Regions from separate parts of the Butyrivibrio fibrisolvens genome, predicted to be linked through region 3. Evidence: predicted binding sites of a transcription regulator. Region 3 holds the regulator's gene; each other region holds the start of a gene.
What was found. The regulator Rex, encoded in region 3, represses fermentation and respiration genes when NADH is low (regulators of the CRP and FNR family bind a similar motif). The targets are predictions, from matches to a motif close to ATTGTTAANTANTTAACAAT.

Region 1: serC (3-phosphoserine/phosphohydroxythreonine transaminase) is a predicted target of Rex. The motif match lies at 3,591-3,610, and genes of this name have one in related genera.
Region 2: I7804_RS09405 (iron-sulfur cluster assembly scaffold protein) is a predicted target of Rex. The motif match lies at 3,144-3,163, and genes of this name have one in related genera.
Region 4: pckA (phosphoenolpyruvate carboxykinase (ATP)) is a predicted target of Rex. The motif match lies at 2,297-2,316, and genes of this name have one in related genera.

What each region holds. Positions count from the first base shown of each region.
Region 1 is NZ_CP065800.1:2,344,169-2,349,750, reverse strand. Features, by position in the region: partial or broken gene I7804_RS09665 (DUF1015 domain-containing protein) at 1-192, opposite strand, end outside; gene I7804_RS09660 (3-phosphoglycerate dehydrogenase family protein) at 895-2,064, opposite strand; gene serC (3-phosphoserine/phosphohydroxythreonine transaminase) at 2,236-3,318, opposite strand; gene I7804_RS09650 (hypothetical protein) at 4,483-4,815, shown strand; gene I7804_RS09645 (zinc ribbon domain-containing protein) at 5,085-5,582, opposite strand, start outside.
Region 2 is NZ_CP065800.1:2,283,525-2,289,106, reverse strand. Features, by position in the region: gene I7804_RS09415 (hypothetical protein) at 1-993, opposite strand, end outside; gene I7804_RS09410 (GGGtGRT protein) at 1,286-2,305, opposite strand; gene I7804_RS09405 (iron-sulfur cluster assembly scaffold protein) at 2,330-3,022, opposite strand; gene I7804_RS09400 (UDP-N-acetylglucosamine pyrophosphorylase) at 3,238-3,915, opposite strand; gene I7804_RS09395 (DNA topoisomerase) at 4,033-5,582, opposite strand, start outside.
Region 3 is NZ_CP065800.1:3,255,714-3,261,295, reverse strand. Features, by position in the region: gene abc-f (ribosomal protection-like ABC-F family protein) at 1-1,732, opposite strand, end outside; gene I7804_RS13620 (redox-sensing transcriptional repressor Rex) at 1,922-2,569, shown strand; gene I7804_RS13615 (hypothetical protein) at 2,820-3,467, shown strand; gene I7804_RS13610 (NAD(P)H-hydrate dehydratase) at 3,537-5,147, shown strand; partial or broken gene alr (alanine racemase) at 5,301-5,582, shown strand, end outside.
Region 4 is NZ_CP065800.1:602,572-608,153, forward strand. Features, by position in the region: gene I7804_RS02410 (restriction endonuclease) at 1-448, opposite strand, end outside; gene pckA (phosphoenolpyruvate carboxykinase (ATP)) at 546-2,159, opposite strand; gene I7804_RS02420 (glycoside hydrolase family 27 protein) at 2,515-3,813, opposite strand; gene rsmI (16S rRNA (cytidine(1402)-2'-O)-methyltransferase) at 3,851-4,723, opposite strand; gene I7804_RS02430 (tRNA1(Val) (adenine(37)-N6)-methyltransferase) at 4,779-5,552, opposite strand; gene I7804_RS18910 (PSP1 domain-containing protein) at 5,570-5,582, opposite strand, start outside.

The DNA.
Region 1 (5,582 bases), 910 kb from region 3:
ATCGTCTGCATACATGTCGTGCCCCTCTTCAAACTGAGTTTCAGGGCGGTCTATCGCAAGAAATGAAAGCGGCTCCTTGTCCACTTCTTTTCTGGCTTCTGTGGAATTATATACATCATAGGGAAGTGCTGCGCATCTTGCAGCAAGTGATACTTCAGGTCTAAATGCTTTAAAAGGTCTTATCGTTGCCATATTTACCTCATCTTCTCTTTGTAGCCGGTGTACTATTTCAAAAAACGGCTGCTACACCTTGTTATTGAATGATTAAAAATATATCTTATTCAGATCTGTTACTGAAAAAATATATGACTCAAACTTTCCTCTTGGACAGTGAAGTTTGAATATATGAATCTAAAAGAACAAACACATATACAATGATATCAAATTTTGAGTATCATTTGGCATTTTTTATGTGTTTTTTGGTATGTTAATATTTTCTTTTACAACATAACAATGATCTATAAACAGATTGTCCCGGCATATCCATTGGTAATACTGCCCCGGCTGATCGAGTAGGCTGACTCCTACTCGATTTCGCACACGAACATTCCGCACTTAGTGCTCCATGTTCTTACGACCGGCAAATGAATTTGTAGGTCTTGTGCAACAAAAAGGATGCCACGCCCAAAACGCGACATCCTCTATCCGATGCTAAGGACTATGCTATTACCTGTACATCGCAGTGTTGGTTAAAGGACCCAAAATCCGGGTCTGTAAGAGATAACTCAATAAATCGAGTTATCTCTGGGCCTAAAATCCAGGCCTGTAGGAGATAACTCAATAAATTAAGTTATCTCCGGACCTAAAATCTAGGTCTGTTGGAGATAAATTGCTATATAGATCAACCTATCTCCAGCCCTCAAAGGGCTTATCGAAAAAGTCTGCAATATAATATCACAGATCCTTACGAACTACTCTTACGCGGAATACGCCTTCGATCTCCTGAAGCTTCTTAACAGTTTCATCCTTAATGGCATCTTCGAAATCCATGATCGTATATGCATATTCACCCTTGGACTTATTAGCCATATCTGTGATGTTGATGCCTTCATTACCAAACTCTCTTGTGAACTTGGTGATCATGTTAGCAACATTCTTATGGAAGATTACAATACGAGGTCTTACACATACACCAAGGTTTACATCAGGATAGTTAACTGAGTTGGAGATGTTACCATTCTCAAGATACTCCATCATCTCCATAACAGCCTTGATAGCGCAGTTATCTTCAGACTCTTCTGTAGATGCACCAAGGTGTGGGATTACGATACAGTTGTCATGACCTGCGGTAGTTGTATTCGGGAAGTCAGTTACATACTTGCGGATCTTGCCGGAATTGATTCCTGACAATACTGCAGCTTCATCGCACAGAATATCTCTTGCAAGATTAAGAAGGATGACACCCTTTTTCATCTTAGCAATAGCTTCTGCACCGATCATGCCCTTGGTAGATTCAAGAAGAGGTACATGAATAGTAATAATATCACACTTTGAGTATATATCATCTACATTAGTTACATGGTGAACATCTGAAGACATGTTCCATGCAGCATTAACAGAAAGGTATGGATCATAACCATATACATCCATTCCAAGAAGCTTAGCAGCATTGGCAACTCTTACGCCGATAGCACCAAGTCCGATGATACCGAGCTTTTTGCCCATGATCTCATTACCTGCAAATTTCTTCTTAGCTTTCTCTGTAACCTTGGCGATCTCAGGATCTCCGGCATTAGCCTTAACCCATTCTACGCCGCCGATGATATCACGTGATGCAAGGAGCATAGCAGCTATTACCATCTCCTTAACACCGTTGGCATTAGCTCCTGGTGTATTAAATACTACGATACCCTTCTCAGCACACTTCTCAAGTGGGATATTGTTAACGCCTGCACCTGCTCTTGCAATGCAAAGAAGATTGTCTGAGAACTCCATATCATGCATTACAGCACTTCTTACAAGAATACCATCTGCATCGTCTACATTATCAGTTGCTTCAAAATTCTCTGTAAAGTTATTAAGACCGATCTTGGCAATCGGATTTAAACATTTATATTTGTACATAGCTCCTCTTTCTGATGCCTGAATGCATCAAGTATATGATCTAACGACTTATTGACCGTATATATCAAAAAATGTATTTTTGCATGTTTCGTGATTCAGTGAATCGGAAAGCAATAAGGCCTTTCGAACAATTCAGACCATGCCTTATCATTCACTGTGTTTTATAAAAAATCAGCCATTAGCCTTCTCGAACTGATTCATGAATGCAACAAGCTTCTCAACACCTTCCTTAGGCATTGCATTGTAGATAGAAGCTCTCATACCGCCAACTGTTCTGTGTCCCTTAAGTGATACAAGCCCCTCAGCAGTAGCCTCTTTGATAAACTTGGCATTGAGCTCTTCAGAATCTGTTACAAATGGAACGTTCATAAGAGATCTGTCTTCTGCACGAACTGTTCCCTTGAACATCTTGGACTGATCAAGATAGTCATAGAGGATCTTGGCCTTCTCTTCATTCCTCTTCTGCATCTCTACGAGACCGCCCTGAGCCTTGAGCCATTTGAATACAAGGCCGCAGATGTAGATAGACCAGCAGTTAGGTGTGTTGTAAAGAGAACCATTGTCTGCCTGAGTCTTAAACTTGAGCATTGTAGGTGTGAACGGAAGTACATCATCACGGATAAGATCCTCACGGATGATAGAGATAACAAGACCTGCAGGTCCTACATTCTTCTGAACACCGCCGTAGATAATTCCGTACTTGGAGATATCTTCAGGCTCTGAAAGGAAGCAGGAAGATACGTCTGCTACAAGGTCTTTACCCTTAGTATTAGGAAGTGTGTTAAAGTGTGTTCCATAGATCGTATTGTTCTTGCAGATGTATACATAGTCCATATCATCTGTGATAGGAAGATCAGAACAATCCGGAAGATATGAGAATGTCTTATCAGCGCTGGAAGCAAGCTGCACAGCTTCACCATAGATAGAAGCTTCCTGACATGCCTTCTTAGCCCACTGACCTGTGATAATGTAACCTGCCTTCTTATTCTTCATAAGATTCATAGGGATTGCTGCGAACTGCTGACTTGCTCCTCCCTGAAGGAAAAGAACTTTATAGTTATCAGGGATGTTGTACAGATCTCTCAAGTCCTGTTCAGCTGTCTGGATAATAGAATCAAAAGTTTTGGAACGATGGCTCATCTCATTAACTGACATGCCACATCCATGATAATCAAGCATTTCTCTCTGTGCTTCTAAAAGAACCTCTTCCGGAAGAACTGCCGGACCAGCTGAAAAATTGTAAACTCTAGACATTTCAACCTCCACCTGAATATATATTATTTTTCACTCCGCCGCTTTAATCTGCGAAAATTTAAATGTTAAATATATTCTAGTCTTTAGTCTGAAAATGTCAATATCACAAAATTAATTTATTTTGATTTTTAAAAAATTAATTTTGCACATTCGTCTTAAATTATCACTTGTTATTTTATTCTGTGAAAATTCCTGTTTTTGTTGTTGTTACTAACTTTCCAGCAATTTAACATATTTATCTCAGCCCCTCATCAGCCTATTTTTGGGACCAATTTTTCAAATATTTTTCAATGCATCTATCAAATTTTTGAGGATTTTTTCAATATTTTTTTTCATTTTTTCTTTTGAAAACACAGATTAAATTCACTCTATCATAATCTATATTTACGTTTTACAATACCCTTATTCTTTTTATACCGATATTTGGCACATTCCCGCATTCTCTAACAGCTTGCATCCATGCATTTTTATGCACCAAATACACCTTAATCATGCATTTTTACCCCATGTCACAGACCAAGCAACTAACAGTTAAGCTTAAGGAATCTCGCTACATCAATTCGGGTTTGAAAGTGGAAAACTTTCAAACTTCAGCCTTTAATCTAATGCCGCTAGCCAAGCAAACAACTAACAGTTAAGCTTAATGAATCTCGCTACATCAAGCCGAATTTAAAAACGGATCATTTTCAATCTTATCATCCATCACTAATCTTTCTTTATTGAACCCGCGTTATTTCAGAGTCGAAGGGATGTTCTCAGCTTTACTCTTGGCCGCAGCGGTATACTCGAAAACTTTGCCGAGACTGACGGAATATAAAACATTGCCGCGCTATTTAATTGTTTTATAAAATTCATGAGCGTGATAGATGGAGCTTTTTATTCTGCCAGGGGTCCACATGTCTGAGCGAAGCGAGTTTGGACCCCAGAATAAAAAGCTTCAGATATCATGCCATGAATTTATAAAACAATTAACAGCGCGGCAATGTTTTATATTCCGCCAGCCTCGGCAAAGTCTTCGAGTATACCGCGACTCAATGATCAAGCCAACTCACCAGTCGAAGTTTGACTGGTCATAGGTATGCCTACTTGCTTTTTGCTGTCGTTATGTTATTATAGAAATAGTCGTCATATCGTTTCTTTTTTCAAAATGAAAGGACTAGGAATATGGCAGTTGGAGCTATAAAAGCAATGCGTGCATATAGCAGTGTTTCTTTTACTCAGCCTCTTAATTATGCCCTTACCAATAATTCCGAGGTATCATCTGCATATGCACAGTCTGTACAAAAACCATCAGAAGTATCTGGTACTATTGACCCTGTAAGTCCTGTCGGATATCCCAATGCTCAGAAGATCACCAAGAAACTAGATCCCACCAAAGCCAGTGCTATGTTCAATGAAGTTGCCAAGTCTTTTAATGGCAGCATAACTGGGTACGGATCCAAAGGAACAGGAAACTCCTACAATACAATTGGACAAAACATCGACATTCTGGTTTAAGAAAATTCACTACCAATTTAAGTATTCATCGCCAAAACTAATCCAGCCACTTTTTTCAAAAATGCACTTCCTGCCTGGCTCAATGCTTTTGCGCTTTCGTCAAGTAATGCTGCTATGACATTTACAATGAACATTTGCATCTAAAGCACACAAAAAAGGATGCCACTTGATTGCTTTTTTGCAATAGCGGCATCCTTTTATCATGTCTTAAGAGTATATTTGGGTTTGAAAGTGGAACACTTTCAAACTTTCATTTCCTAAAATATAGATCACTCTTTCTCGAAAGTGATATCATTAATCTCAATTTCATCATCATCAAACTCAAATCTTGATGTGTAATATGTGTGATAGAATTCGGAATCTTCGAACTCTAAGCCATAGAATACAACATATACATCATGGCCATCATCATAGCAATAATAGGATAATGTCTCATCATCACCATCATTATCATATGTAAGTTCGCCATTCTTGAATGTAAGTGTTACATCTTCTGCGTCATCAGAAACATATGTTCCGTTTGGTCCTACCTTATAGTTCTCTGCATAGTAATATTCTATTCCGTCCATAGTAAGGACCTTTTTCTTCTTGTCATACTTGTAGCTTGCAGATGGATCATCTTCCATATCATCTACAAGATCGTCAAGCTCATCCTGGATATCATCCTCATCCATATCAAGCTCATCTTCAAAATAATCAAGAGCTTCTTGTGTAAATGCAATAGACTTTGAATCTAATACGATCTTGTCCTTTTTAACCTTGTACTT
Region 2 (5,582 bases), 970 kb from region 3:
AAGGATATACTGATCAAATACTACAAAATACAAATGCTCAACTTCGTCATATAAGAGTTCCTCTCCCAAAATCTTTCCGGCATATTGACTTAAGGGTTCAGCATTTTCATACATTCCAACCGGCTCTCCAAGATTTTGTAAAAGGTAATAATACAGCCCCTCAGCATGTTCCTGAACATCTCTTTTTTTCTTTCTTGCCTTTGGCGACTCATAGCTGATCATCTCAGGAAAGCCACCATTTACAGGACGGATATTAAAATTCACCTCTCTTAGCTGTCTTGCCAGATCTTCATCCCACTCGTCGAAACGTGAACAAAGATAAGTAAAGAATGACTCCTGAAGAGTTCTGCCATTCTGCCTGTATAACAAGGCTGTAGCCTTATGATGATCAGGTCTGAATCCTATAAAAGCACAGTCAGTTACATAAGTTATGTTAAAATCATAAGTTTTTGCAGGATCGAGCTGTTTTACAAGACAATCTATAGCACTGTCAGGACTTAGTTTGCTCTCATCTATTGGTGCTCCCTGAGCCTGATTTCCTGCAAGCCTTTTAAGGGAATTGACCATTCTTGCATAATTATCAAAATAATATGGGATTTTGACCTTCCTACCTCCATACCTGATGGTAATACAATCGGTGGTCTTAAAACCGCCTTTTGATAAATATGTTATTACATCGGCATACCAGGCAGTAATCTCATTGGCATATACTGTTTCAGGCGCTCCTAAAGTCCTTTGGATGATAAAATACCTATCCCTTTCATTAACAGTCACTGCCACTCTCTTATCGGAAAGAGATTGATACAAACAATATGCAATAAACGCCAAAAAGGCGATGCTGATTCCTGTAAATATCGCATATTCCATAGCTGATTCCAATACTAGGTATTTTAAAATAAAACCGTATCCTCCAATAGAAAAGCCTCCGATGATCATCATTCCTACAATATCAAAAATCTTAAATCCAGCTGATTCTCTTACCTGATAAGTCAATGCGTATCTCCTCCAAACAAATATAATAATAAACCATTTACTGCAACAGTAATACTTATCTATGTCCTCTGAGTCTTTTAGTTTTCCCCAGTCGCAACAAAGCCATAATTATTATACAAGTAAATCAAATTTCTTAATTACCAGATACGACAGAATGCATCTTTGATACGACGAAATGCACATCAAACCGTAAATTGCATTTTGAAATGTTTAAAGCCTGGTTATTTAGCAAAAAAAGCCGCCACACCAAAACAGTGTGACGGCCTTCATTACTTACACTTATGTTTGATAATTAGAACTTACCAGCCTTTGCAGCCTCTTCGATAGATACAGCTGTAGAAACAGTCATACCAACCATAGGGTTGTTACCAGCGCCGATAAGACCCATCATCTCAACGTGAGCAGGAACTGAAGATGAACCTGCGAACTGAGCGTCTGAGTGCATACGACCCATAGTATCTGTCATACCATAGGAAGCAGGACCTGCAGCCATGTTATCTGGGTGAAGTGTACGACCTGTACCACCACCTGAAGCAACTGAGAAGTACTTCTTACCAGCTTCAATACGCTCTTTCTTGTATGTACCTGCAACTGGGTGCTGGAATCTTGTAGGGTTAGTTGAGTTACCTGTGATAGATACGTCAACGTTCTCCTTCCACATGATAGCAACGCCTTCCTGTACGTCGTTAGCGCCGTAGCAGTTAACCTTTGCACGAGGAGAGTTAGCATCCTTAGAGTAGCACTTTCTGAATACTTCCTTAACCTCACCTGTGTAGTAATCGTACTCAGTCTCTACATATGTGAAACCGTTGATACGAGAAATGATCTGTGCAGCGTCTTTTCCAAGACCGTTAAGGATAACGCGAAGAGGCTTTTTACGAACCTTGTTAGCCTTCTCAGCGATACCGATAGCACCCTCAGCTGCTGCGAATGACTCGTGACCAGCAAGGAATGCGAAGCACTCTGTGTCCTCTTCAAGGAGCATCTTACCAAGGTTACCATGGCCAAGACCTACCTTACGACGATCAGCAACTGATCCAGGGATACAGAAAGCCTGAAGACCGATACCGATTGCTGCAGCAGCATCAGCAGCCTTACGGCAGTTCTTCTTGATAGCGATAGCAGCACCTACTGTGTAAGCCCACTTAGCGTTCTCAAAACAAATTGGCTGAATGCCTTCGATGAGCTTGTAAACATCGATACCAGCATTCATGCAAATATCTCTACATTCTTCTATTGAAGAGATTCCATACTCCTTAAGGCAAGCCAGGATCTGGGGCTCTCTTCTTTCATATGATTCAAATAAAGCCATTATTATATTCCTCCTTACCTATAATTACTCGTGTCTAGGATCAATGCAACGAACTGCATCAGCAACACGTCCATACTGTCCTTTAGCCTTCTCAAGAGCTGTGTTGGCATCATCACCAGCTTTGATGAAGTCCATCATCTTACCAAAGTTAACATACTTGTATCCGATGATCTCATCGTTCTCATCAAGAGCGATATCTGTAATGTAACCATCTGTGAGCTCAAGGTAACGAGGTCCCTTCTCAAGAGTACCGTATGTTGTACCAACCATTGAACGGTTACCCTTACCAAGGTCTTCAAGACCTGCACCGATCTGAAGTCCGTCTTCAGAGAATGCAGACTGTGATCTACCATAAACGATCTGAAGGAAGAGCTCTCTCATAGCTGTATTAATAGCATCACAAACAAGGTCTGTGTTAAGAGCTTCAAGAACTGTAAGGCCAGGAAGAATTTCTGAAGCCATAGCTGCAGAATGTGTCATACCTGAACATCCGATAGTCTCTACAAGTGCCTCCTGAATGATACCTTCCTTAACGTTAAGGGAAAGCTTACAGCAGCCCTGCTGAGGAGCACACCAGCCGATACCATGTGTATAGCCTGAGATGTCCTTTATTTCTTTTGACTTAACCCACTTAGCCTCTTCCGGAATGGGAGCTGCGCCATGGTGTACCCCTTGAGTTACAGGGCACATGTTTTTTACCTCTGTTGAGTAAATCATGTAAAATCTCCTTTCGTATTGTAAAGTAACTTTCATTACTTACTACCGAATAAAAAAATAGATTGGTGTCTGCCAAGCACCAATCCTATTTTTGCATATAATCTCTTTAATTTCAATGGGGAATGATATTTTTTTAACAGCTTTTTATACATTACAAATATAAGCTATGCATAAATACTGCCTAATATCTCATATCGTCACCAAGGCAGATAGTATTAGTCATGCTTGGGCACGATGTTGTCCTGATTCTTGTAGATATGATGATCCGGAATGCATCCACGCACGCAGCTTGTAGGATAGATATTGGACCATCTTCCGATGCAGGTACCTGGGTTAAGTACGCTGTTACAGCCAACTTCTACATGATCGCCTAGCATAGCACCAAACTTCTTAAGACCTGTCTCGCACTTATCATCAGATGCTGTATCCTTGACTACAACAAGCTTCTTGTCACTCTTAACATTGGATGTGATAGAACCTGCGCCCATATGTGCGTAGTTTCCAAGGACAGAGTCTCCAACATAGTTGTAATGAGGAACCTGAACCTTGTTAAAAAGGACTACGTTCTTAAGCTCAGTAGAGTTGCCTACTACAGCTCCCTTGCCCACGATAGCATTACCTCTAATGAAAGCGCACTGGCGGACTTCAGCATCTTCATCGATGATACAATAGTCTCCAAGATATGCTGAGTCAAATACTGTAGCACTCTTAGCTACCCATACATGCTCTCCTCTTTGCTCGAACTTGTCCTTAGGAAGCTTTGGACCAAGCTCAGCTATGAAGTCCTTGATCTTAGAGAGAACTTCCCAAGGATATGTAGCTCCCTCAAAAAGATCTGCTGCTATAGTTTCATTTAAATCGTACATATTTTTAATAGTATATGCTTCTAACATAATAGTTCCTCCTGCATTGATAAAAACAAATTTATTATTTTATATTCAATATTAAGTATTCAATGCCTTTTCTAATTTTTTATTGCTGTTTAATGTTATTGCTTTTTTAGAACCATTTCAACTGTTTTTCCCAGATGATGTCTTAGCTTTATCACCAGATCCTTTAGCACCTGATGCTTTCGAACCCGATGACTTCTTAGCTTCAGGATAGTACTGATCTATCGTCCTGAACCTTTGCATCAGCTGGTTCTTGTAATTGTTCTCTTTGACCTGATTGGTTCTTCTTGATACGAAGTCGTCCAGCTTGTCCATGTATTCTTTTTCAGAAATAGCACCTTCTGCAACTCCTGTAAGTCCTTTCTCCCAGGACGCGGTAAGTGCAGGATTGAGCATAGGCTTCATTGATATAGCTACTGTCTCATATACCATCTCGCCCAGCTGCGTAGGTGTTATGATCTGCGTCTTCTTGTTAAGATTCAGATACTTGATGGCAAAAAGCTTGGTAAGGATACCGGCACGTGTTGCTGATGTTCCGATTCCGCTTCCCTTGATCTGGGATCTTAATTCTTCATCTTCTATAAACTGTCCTGCATTCTCCATTGTAAGGATCATGGTTCCTGAATTATAGCGCTTAGGCGGAGCTGTCTCACCTTCCTTTACAGACATTCCGGATACAGGGATCTTACTTCCCTTTCTGATCTTCTGAAGTTCTTCAAAGAAAGCTTCATCCGTCATCTGCTCTTCATTTTCAGCACTGTTTTCACCCTCACTGTCTTTTTCTTTTTTCTTAAAGAAAGAATAATCCATCACATGAAGATAGCCCTTTGAAGATAGAACCTTGAAGTTACTGTAGAAGTGCTCTTTGTATGGAACGCTCTCACCTCCGGGCAATTCCTTGGACTGACTGAGCTGAAGTTCAAGATCAAGCGCAACCTTCTGATACTGAGCAGCCGGGAAGAATATAGCAAGGAATCTTCTTACAATGATCTCGTATACCTTTTGTGTAGTAGCAGAGCATCCGGAAAGTGCAGATAAGCCCTGGCCTGTAGGTATGATAGCATAGTGATCGGTTATCGCCTTATCATCGCAGTACCTGGTCTTGGCTATACCTTTATATGACTCGTGCTGCAGGATCGACTTAGCATACACACCTGCCTGAGGATAATTGGTAAGACCTGATATATTCTTATCTATTACCTTACAGATAGCAGATGATAATACTCTGGCATCTGTTCTTGGATAAGTTGTAAGCTTCTTCTCATATAGTTCCTGAGCTACAGCAAGTGTCTCATCAGGATTGATCTTGAAGAATCTGGAACAGTCATTCTGAAGTTCCGCAAGGTTATAAAGAAGCGGTGCATTCTTGGTTTCTTTCTTTTTCTCAGCTTTTGCTACAGTAAGTTCAAGAGGATCGGCAGATTGTTTGCACAGTTCTATGAGAGCATCAGCATCTTCTTTTTTCTTAAAGCCCTTTTCAGAATAAAGAGCCGGGGACTGATCATACTTACTCTCAGGCTGAACTTTCCACTCAGCATCCGGATTCCTGTCACCTATAGCAAGGGCAGCATTGACTTTATAGAAAGATGTCTTGACGAAGTTCCTGATCTCACGCTCTCTGTCAACAACTATGCCCAGAACACAGGTCATAACTCGTCCTACAGATACAA
Region 3 (5,582 bases):
TCGAACCTGAAGCAGATGAAGTATTTGTACTTCCTAAGCTAGAAACGCTCTGGCCTCCAAGAAGTACTCCGCTTGCAGCAGCGGTAGCAGTAGCAGACTGATTACCTGCAAGGATCTGAGCCATACGCTCATCATGGTGCTCGAGATAATAGTCGTAGTTACCAAGATAGTTAACAAGTACGCCGTTTGTAAGATCCAGGATCCTGGTAGCAGTCTTGTTGATGAAGTATCTGTCGTGGCTTACGTACAGGACAGTTCCCTCATAGCCGTTAAGAGCACTTTCAAGAACTTCCTTACTTGTAATATCAAGGTGGTTTGTAGGCTCATCGAGAAGCAAGAGATTAGCTTCAGAGAGCATAAGCTTTGCAAGTGACATACGACCCTTTTCACCACCGGAGAGGTCGCCGACACGCTTAAATACGTCTTCGCCAGTAAAGAGGAAGGCAGCAAGCGTATTTCTTATCTCTGTATTATTAAGAGTTGGATACTCATCTGAAATTTCTTCAAAAAGAGTCTTTTCATCATGAAGCACGTGGTGTTCCTGATCGTAGTAACCAGGGTGAACTTTGACGCCAAGGGTTATCTTGCCTGCATCAGGAGGAAGAAGACCGTTGATGATCTTGAGCATTGTGGTCTTACCGGTTCCGTTATCGCCGATGATCGCTACGCGCTCGCCTCTTTTTATTTCGAATGATATATTCTCAAAAAGGTGGGCATTTTCAAAGGATTTGGAGATGCCTTCTACATTTAGTACGTCATTACCTGATACGCAGGATGGTGTGAGCTTTATCTTCATCTCATCATCAACTTCTGTAGGCTTTTCGATACGCTCGATCTTCTCAAGCATCTTTTCCCTGCTCTCAGCACGCTTTATGGATTTCTCACGGTTGAAGCTCTTAAGCTTATCGATTACTTCCTGCTGGTGCTTGATCTCCTGCTGCTGATTGATGTAGGCGTGCCATGCTATAGCGCGGCGCTTTTCTTTTTCTGTAGCATAGAAAGAGTAGTTGCCGTTGTAGATGCCGGCCTTTGTCTGGTCGATCTCGACGATCTTGCCTGCTATCTTATCAAGGAAGTAACGATCGTGGGATACGATCAGTACGGCGCCCTTGTAGTTGAGAAGATAGGTCTCAAGCCACTGTATGGAATTCATATCAAGATGGTTGGTGGGCTCGTCAAGGATGATAAGGTCAGGCTTTTGGAGAAGGAGCTTACCAAGGGCAACTCTTGTCTTCTGGCCTCCGGAGAGGGTACTGATGGACTTTCCGAACTCTTCATCTGTAAAGCCAAGACCTCTGGCTACTCCGGCGACTTCGCTCTGCCAGGCGTATCCGTCGATAAGCTGGAAGTGGTGAGTCATTGCGGTGTAGTCATTCATGAGCTTTGTAAGGTCGTCTCCTGTAAGGACCTTCATCTGTTCTTCAGCTTCGCGGATCTTCTCTTCAAGCTCTATCGTATCTTTTTTGACAAGCTTAAGTTCATCATAGATCGTATTGCCTGAATCTATGTTCTGGTTCTGTGCCAGGTATCCAAAACTTGTATCCTTGGCAAAAACAACTTCGCCTTCGTCAGGTGACAGCTGCCCTGTTATTATCTTTAAAAGTGTAGTCTTGCCGGCTCCGTTAATACCGACGATAGCTGCTTTTTCATTTGCTTCTATGTGAAAAGAAACACCTTTTAAGATGTCTTTACCGTCGAAAGATTTACATATATTGTGACATGAAAGTAACATGATATACCTCGCATCATTTGTGCTTTGAAATGCAGGCTCAGTCTTGAAATGGCTGGCCTTGTATTTTATTCATAACAGCAATATATTACACTGATTAGGATATAATTTCAATTGACTAAAGTTTAACGATTCGCTACAATTATAGAGTGATACAAAATTAACAATAATAACAGATCAGGAGGAAGGCGCATGGATAAAGAAATATCCCAGGCAGTAGTCAGCCGCCTGCCCCGTTATTTCAGATATCTTGGTGAGCTTAAGGCTAGCGGAGTAGAGAGGATTTCATCTCAGGAACTTTCTGACATAATGAAGGTTACAGCCTCACAGATAAGGCAGGATTTCAACAATTTCGGTGGATTTGGACAACAGGGCTATGGCTATAATGTAGAGTATCTGTATGATGAGATCAGTAAGATACTTGGCATTGATAAGAAGCACCAGCTCATCATTATAGGAACGGGTAATCTTGGTACAGCTCTGGCGGGTTATACCAATTTTTCAACAAGAGGATTTGTTTTCAAGGGTGCATTTGACCGTGACCCGGCTCTTCAAGGCAAGATGATTGGCGATGTTGAGATACGTCCGATAGAAGAGATCGAGGATTTTATCAAGAAGAACAATATCGATATCGCAGTTCTCACAATTCCCAAGGAGCAGGCAGTCCCAATGGCCGACAGACTTATTAAGGCAGGCATCAAGGCAATATGGAACTTTGCTCATGTGGATCTTGATGTTCCGGAGAATGTTCAGGTTGAGAATGTTCATCTTTCAGACAGCCTTATGAAGCTGTCATACAACATTAACCGTTATGAAAGATTCCATGGCGGTAAGAAGTGATTTTGGGCAATATATAAATCGATAGTGATTGGCAGGCTGTGCCGGGACTTAGGTGATTCCGGCGGCCTGTCATTTATATTGATGAAATATAGTATAATAAGTATAGAGCTTTCTCTAAAGACTTTGGATATACCGGTCCGTCGAAGTGAAGAGTTTTAGTATATTCTAAATTAAATCGGGGGATTATCCGAAATACTAAATGCAGGTTTTCGTTGTTTGAGATATAGTCGTGCCTAAGAGGAAGGATGCTATGTCCAGAGAAGAAGATGTCTATATGCCGGCTCTACTTGGCAAGAATATACCAATTGTAACAACTGATGAGAAGTGGAAGATGCTCTTTGGTGAAGAGGGTGTTAGTGATGAGCTGCAGACTCTTGCCGATGAGCTTAATAAGCTTGTGGATGAGCAGGCTAGGTTCAAGCAAAAGATCAAGGATATAAAGCGCCTTAAGAAGACACTTCTTGATGAAGTAATAGGCATATCTGACAGGCTTAATAAGGGCGATAAGTCCGCGGGTAAGGAACTTGATGACAGGAAGAGACTTATAGGAGATTGCAATTCCCAGATCGAAGAGCTTGAAGATCAGCTTTTGGGGCTTCCCAGAGAGATATATCAGCTCAATTATAAGGTTATGGTTGCATCCATGTCTGTATGCTACGAAAGACTTCATCGCAATACAGATGAGATCAACGAGATCGATGAGTGGCTATCCAATACGAGAAAAGAGCTCAAGAAACAGGTCATTAGACTTCAGGAAGGTGAGATGGAGAATTTCAACCTGTATTCATATATGCATGATATCTTCGGACCTGAAGTTATAGATATATTCGATATGGAATATGATCCCGAGAGAAATCACAGGATCAGAACTCCGGGGTCAGGATCCATACAGACGTAATGTACTGGCTTATTCGTAATTGGTCAATAATTAGTACTGACTCATTCATAATAAGCAAAAAGGGGACATATGCAGTATTTAGTAACAGCCAAAGAAATGAAAACATGCGATCGTAATACTTCAGAGCACTTTGGGGTTCCATCCATCGTGCTTATGGAAAGAGCTGCTCTGGCTGTTGCTGCCAGAATCGGTGAGTGGAAGAGAGCTATGCACACTTCCAGAGCTTTTAATGTTCTGATCGTTGCAGGACACGGCGGCAATGGCGGTGACGGGATAGCTATCGGAAGGATTTTGTATCAGCATGGCTACAGAGTGCAGATAGCTCTTGTTGATGACAAGGACTCTAACCCTGATACTGCATCCCAGAAGAAATGCGCAGAGGCGTACAATATTCCAATGGACACTTTTTCCAATGTACGAGCCACCAAATCACAAATGGAATGGGATATCATAGTAGATGCTGTCCTTGGAATCGGATGTACCAAAGATGTAGAAGGCGAATATGTCGAAGCTATAATGTATATCAATGAATGCAAGAAGCTCAAGGACGAGTCTACACTTGTTGTTGCTGTTGATATTCCATCCGGCATAGATACTGATACGGGAAGTGTTCATCTTCTTGCTGTTAAGGCGGACCTTACTGTTACATTTAATTTTGCCAAGATGGGACAGCTGCTGTACCCCGGCACTGAGTACTGCGGGCAGTTATTTGTAGAAGATGTCGGTATTACAGTGGACGGTTTTCTTGGGAATCTTCCTGAATATTTTTTCTTTGATGAGGGTCCCGAAGACCTTCTTCCAAGGAGAGTTGGCTATGGTAATAAGGGAACATTCGGCAAGGTTTTAGTCATTGCCGGAAGCGATAAGGTTACGGGCGCATGCCTTCTGTGTTCCAAGTCAGCGTTCCATACAGGCGCCGGTATGGTCAAAGTATTTACGACACCTGCTAATGTAGAAGCTATTAAGAGCAGTATTCCTGAGGCAATGTTTGATTCATATGCCAATATTGAGACTGACAGCAATATAGACAAGATCAGAGATATACTTATTGAAAACATGAAGTGGGCGTCCGCTATAGTTATAGGCCCAGGGATTGGAACAGGAATGGTTGCTAAGGCCATCCTTAGCATCGTACTAGAACACTATGACAAGTTCCTTGTTGCGGATGCAGATGCTATTACTCTGATAGCACAAGATAGACATATAAGTGAGCTTGCAAGAGCCTATTCTGACTCTAAAGACAAGCAGCTTGTGATAACTCCTCATGTTGCAGAGTTTGCAAGGCTTTACAATGCTGCATTTGGCGATGAACGTCCTGAGCCTGTTACGGTCTATGATGTTAAGGAAAATATGCTGAAGTGGCCTTTGGCACTTTCGGAGTATTATAACTGTGTAGTAATATGTAAGGATGCAAGGTCTGTCGTGGCGGGAGCCGGTAAGAGGCAGATGTATGTTAATATATCAGGTAACAGTGGCATGGCAACTGCAGGATCAGGCGATGTGCTTGCAGGGATAATCGGAGCTTTGAGCTCAAGGAAGCTTGGAGCCTTCCAGACTGCCTGCATTGGAACCTTCATACACGGTCTTGCCGGCAATCGTGCGGCTTCCAGAGTGGGAGAGTATTATATGACAGCAAGTGATATAATAAAGGAACTTGCAAATGTTCTTCCGGAAAAATAATAATAGAATTAAGAAATTGTTTTTGGATCATAGAAAATATTTTTTGATCGTAGAAACTGTCTTTGGATTATAGGAGCTGTTTTCTCGGATTATTAAAAGATATGGTCATTGGGCAATCTCTGAATTCATTAAGATAGAAAGCGTATTTATAAAATGAACTCACATGAAATAGTTAGCAGACAGAATCTTTCTAAGGAGATGGCATTAAAATACCCGAGGGTATGTGCTGCAGTTGATCTTGATGCAATTCTTTCAAATATGCATTCAATGCATGACAATTTAAAGCCTGAAACCAAGATGATCGCAGTTATCAAAACTGATGGTTACGGTTTTGGAGCAGTACCAATTGCAAAACTACTTGAATCAGAGGACTATATTTGGGGATACGCCTGTGCAACCTGCGAAGAGGCGATGGAGCTTAGGGACAATGGAATC
Region 4 (5,582 bases), 1.5 Mb from region 3:
GCATATCCAGATAATCCCTGTCCCAGAGCATAACATTTAATTTGTCAGCCATCATAGCTGCAGGAGTTGTAAAGTACTGGTTGCAAAGTACTGCTGCCACCATCCTGTCATAATAGTCCTTGGCTGCATATACTTCCTGAACCGCATGAACTCCAACATCCTTGTCATAGCACTTACATTGAATGGCATATGTGATTCCGTTTCTTTCACATAAGATATCAGCGCCAAAGTCTCCTGAACCTTTGGTTACTTCAACTTTTGAAAAGCCATTCATCTTCAGAAGATCAGCGCAGTAATATTCAAAGTCATGGCCTTCAAGCTCATCCACAAGTGGCGGCTTTGGAACCTTAAACTTTTTTAGTATCAGTACCAATACTACTACGCATATTAATGATACAAGAAGTATAATATACACTTTTTGATCCGGTGTTAATACAATATTCCCCATAACTAACCTCATGCCTTAGCGTGTTAAAAACGCCCCTGATCACAAGACCAGGGGCGAAAATATTTAAGATCTATTAAGCCATAGGATAAACTTTTTATTAGAGCTGAGGACCTGCAGATACAAGTGCCTTACCAGCTTCATTTCCTGTGTACTTAACGAAGTTCTTCTGGAATCTTGATGCAAGATCCTTAGCCTTCTCTTCCCATTCAGAAGCGTTAGCATATGTATCTCTAGGATCAAGGATTGCAGGATCAACTCCAGGAAGCTCTGTAGGAACTTCGAAATCGAAGAATGGAATCTTCTTAGTAGGAGCCTTAAGAACATCACCGTTAAGGATTGCATCGATGATACCACGAGTATCCTTAATAGAGATTCTCTTACCTGTTCCGTTCCAACCTGTATTTACAAGGTAAGCCTTAGCACCGGACTTCTCCATCTTCTTAACGAGCTCTTCAGCATACTTTGTAGGATGAAGCTCAAGGAATGCCTGACCGAAGCAAGCTGAGAATGTAGGAGTAGGCTCTGTGATACCTCTCTCTGTACCAGCAAGCTTAGCTGTGAAACCAGACAGGAAGTAGTACTTAGTCTGCTCAGGTGTAAGGATTGATACTGGAGGAAGTACTCCGAAAGCATCAGCTGAAAGGAAGATTACGTTATCAGCATCAGGACCTGAAGAGATCTTGTTAACCTTCTGTGCGATCTTATCGATGAACTCGATAGGATATGATACACGAGTATTCTCTGTTACGGACTTGTCATCGAAATCGATCTTGCCGTCAGCAGCTACTGTTACGTTCTCAAGGAGAGCGTTTCTCTTGATAGCATTGTAGATATCAGGCTCAGACTCTTTGTCAAGGCCGATAACCTTAGCATAGCATCCACCCTCAAGGTTGAATACGCCGTTGTCATCCCAGCCGTGCTCGTCATCACCGATGAGGAGTCTCTTAGGATCTGTAGAAAGTGTTGTCTTACCTGTTCCTGAAAGACCGAAGAAGATAGCTGTGTGCTTACCTTCCATATCTGTGTTAGCTGAGCAGTGCATAGAAGCGATGCCCTGAAGAGGAAGGAAATAGTTCTGCATTGAGAACAGACCCTTCTTCATCTCTCCGCCGTACCATGTGTTAAGGATAACCTGTTCCTTAGATGTTACGTTGAAAAGAACTGCTGTCTCAGAGTTAAGTCCAAGTTCCTTGTAGTTCTCAACCTTAGCCTTAGAAGCGTTGTAAACAACGAAGTCAGGCTTGAAGTTAGCAAGCTCTTCATCTGTAGGACGGATGAACATGTTCTTAACAAAGTGTGCCTGCCAAGCTACTTCCATGATGAAACGAACAGCAAGACGTGTTCCTTCATTAGCTCCGCAGAAACCATCTATAACATAAAGCTTCTTGCCTGAAAGCTCTTCTACTGCAAGCTTCTTACAAGCATCCCATGCAGCCTGTGATGCTCTGTGGTTATCGTTAGGATATTCTTCAGATGTCCACCATACTGTATCCTTAGACTTCTCATCTTCTACGATGAACTTATCTTTAGGAGAACGTCCTGTGTAAATACCTGTCATAACGTTAACAGCGCCAAGCTCTGTTTCCTGACCCTTATCAAAACCTGTAAGAGAAGGATCTGTCTCATCCTTGAAAAGCTGTTCGTATGAAGGATTGTAAACAACTTCTTTGACATCAGAGATGCCATACTGTGATAAATCTACATTGCTCATTTTTTAAGCCTCCTTTATGGACAATTAAAAATTTGCGGTTGAAATGTGGAGTGAGTTTCCACACGAAAACTTGTGTCTGATAACCTATCACAAATTCAATCGTTAGCTGCAAAAATGTTTTGCAGCATAAAGATTAGTATGATAAAAGTTTACCAATCTACACCCGTCATTATACATGGTTTTAAGGTCTATGTCATCATAAAATCCAAAATACAAAGTTAAAAAATTGTAAAATTCCTTGTATTTTAAGTATGTGGAACGTTAGCTTTTGTTAACGTTCCACATGGACATTCGCCAAGTATTATATCGGCAATTTTGACCAAAAACATTAGCCTGTTATTCAAGAATGAAGCTATCATGCCTCTATCTCAAAACACATGCATCCGTGAGGATTAAGAGCTATCTTGTCTCCGTTTTCAAGACTTCCCTGTCGTCCTGACCATATCTCTGTACAGCTGACTTTTGCATCTTTATCAAAACCATAGTCTTCAAACTTAAGCTTTACTTCTTTGACTTCATCATTAAGATTGAAGATCGCAAGATATTTTATGCCATCCTTGGTCTTGGACATCCAGGTTACTATGTCTTTTTTCCTTGAGATCTGACGAGCCTTACGTCCGTCTCTGTGCATCTTAAGGAGTTTCTTGTTAGTAAGAAGACCCAGTGTGAACGGGTCGTTGTCGCGAAGCTCTCCGCCGAACATAAGAGGTGATCTGAATATGCACCAAAGTGTCATGAGAAGTCTCTGCTCATCCTGAGTGAAGTTTGTCATCCTGTCATCATGCCTGTCAGGTGTAGTCCTTACTCCGATGTGACCAAGAGGAAGCATATCACAGTCCGGCCAGTGATCCTTGCATCCGATTCCTGCCCATGCATCAGCTCTTTCGAACATGCCATAGAGAAGTTCCCACTTGTCCCAGAAATCATCTGTCATACGCCACATATTGGCATTCTCTAACAGGAAGTCCTTCTGGTCAACTCTTGCAGGTCCCGGTGAAAGGCTAAGGACTATAGGTCTTCCGCACTTCTCGATTGCATTTCTGATAAGTCTTATCTCAGAAAAACCTGCTCCTGGTGCGTCAGGTCCTACGTCAACTCTTGCAAGGTCATCAACCTTGACATAGTCAACTCCCCAGCTGGCATAAAGCTCAAATATTGAGTCATAATATTCCTGAGCGCCTTCCTGACTTGCATCAACTCCGTACATATCTGTATTCCATACACAGATAGATGCAGGATGTGCTATGTCTCTTGCTGTCTTATCAGTTCCAAGTATCTTGGTATTTCTATGAACTGCCTGACGCGGGATTCCGCGCATGATGTGGATACCGAACTTAAGACCCATATCATGGATCTGATCGGCTATAGGCTTAAAGCCCTGTCCACCTTTAGATGATGGGAATCTGTTCTCTGCAGGGATAAGTCTTGAATACTCATCCATGTTGAGCTCTGCGAACTTGTGATACCAGCATGAATCTGCTGTTGGCTCTGACCACTGAATGTCACAGACTATATACTCCCATCCGTACTCCTTAAGATTCTCTGCCATGTATCTTGCATTACCAAGGAGTTCTTCCTCGGTTACACTTGCTCCATAACAGTCCCATGAATTCCATCCCATGGGGGGATATTTGGCTACATGCTTGTCTGACATACTGCTCCTCCTGGCTTTGATCTCTTTTCAAAGCTTGTTAGTCTTTTTTTATTAATGCCTGATAGATTTCACGTTTCTGAACGCCTCTATCTAATGCAACTTTTTTCATAGCATCCTTATGAGATACTCCCTGGCTTTCGTAGTACTCCATGTGCTCTTCTATTGACATGGAAAGCCACTCTTTTTGCTTTTCCTTTTTCTGGTCATTAAGGCTCTTTCCTTCTATGACCATGACATATTCGCCTCTTGGGTCGTTTTCATTATAATAATCTATTGCAGCTTTAAGAGTTGTCGGCATTACTTCTTCAAATCTCTTGGTAAGTTCTCTGCAGATAGCCATATTGCGGTCGCCAAGTGTTTCATACAGGTCTGCAAGAGCCGCTTTTAGATGATGAGGTGCTTCGTAGATTATCATGGTACGACTCTCATCCTTGAGATCTTCCAAGATATCTTTCCTGGCTTTCTTGTCATCACTTCCGGGCAGGAATCCTTCGAAACAGAATCTTCTGGTTGGAAGCCCGGAAAGAGTCAGGGCTGTGATGCATGCAGCCGGTCCCGGAAGAGATGTTACTGTGATGCCTGATTCATGGCACATCTTAACAAGGACTTCACCGGGATCAGATATTCCGGGAGTTCCTGCATCTGTTATAAGGGCGATGTTCTTGCCTTCCTTCATCTGATCTATAAGATAATAGGCCTTGTCTACCTTGTTGTATTCATGGTAGCTGGTCATAGGTGTATGTATATCAAAATGAGTCAGAAGATGTATGCTGTTTCTGGTATCCTCTGCAGCTATGATATCAACCATATTAAGAGTCTCTAAAACTCTTGCTGTTATATCTTTAAGATTGCCTATGGGGGTTGCACACAGATAGAGCATTCCACATTTACTATTTGTATTATTATTCATATTATTACTCATATTTATTGCCACTTGCTATTATAATTCATTAATACCTATATCATTAATATCCATATATATCATATACTTCTTTGGTATATTCGCCCGGTGCTTTATATATGACAAGCGGTCTTTCTACAGCTATCCTTGGCTTGCCGCCTCTGACAGCCTCGATCAGTACCATGTTAGGTTCCTTATCAATATAAGGGTATACCAATTGCATACGTTTGGGTTCAAGGCTGTGCTTTGTAAGTGTCACCATGATCTCAGACAGGCGGAATGGCCTGTGAACAAGGAACAACTTACCTGAAGGCTTTAACAGCTTCTTGGCCTGCTCTGCTACGTCTTCAAATGTACACATGACTTCATGTCTTGCAATAGCCTTGGGAGAATCCGGATTCTGAAGTCCGTGACCTCCTATCATATATGGGGGATTGCAGGTTATCACATCAAAAGAGGCGGCTCCGAATATACTACTTGCGTCCTTTATATCACCACGTACTATAGATACTCTTGGAGCAAGGTCATTTAGATCTATACTCCTTGCCGCCATTTCTGCACTATCTTCCTGAATCTCCAGACCTATCAGCTCACGGGCCTTTGTTTTAGAGGACAAAAGAATAGGAAGGATGCCTGTTCCGGTGCCCATATCTAGTACACGCTTTCCTTCCATGTTGTTGCCTACTGCTATACCCTTGACCGGATCTGCAGATACAGCAAAGCCGGACAAAAGTACAGCATCCATCCCAAAGCAGAAACGTTCAGGATCTTGTATTATCCTAAGTCCGTCTCTTTGAAGATCATCTATCCTTTCACCCGGCTTTAACTTAACTTCCATTAGAAAATCCCATCCAATTACTGATTTGAA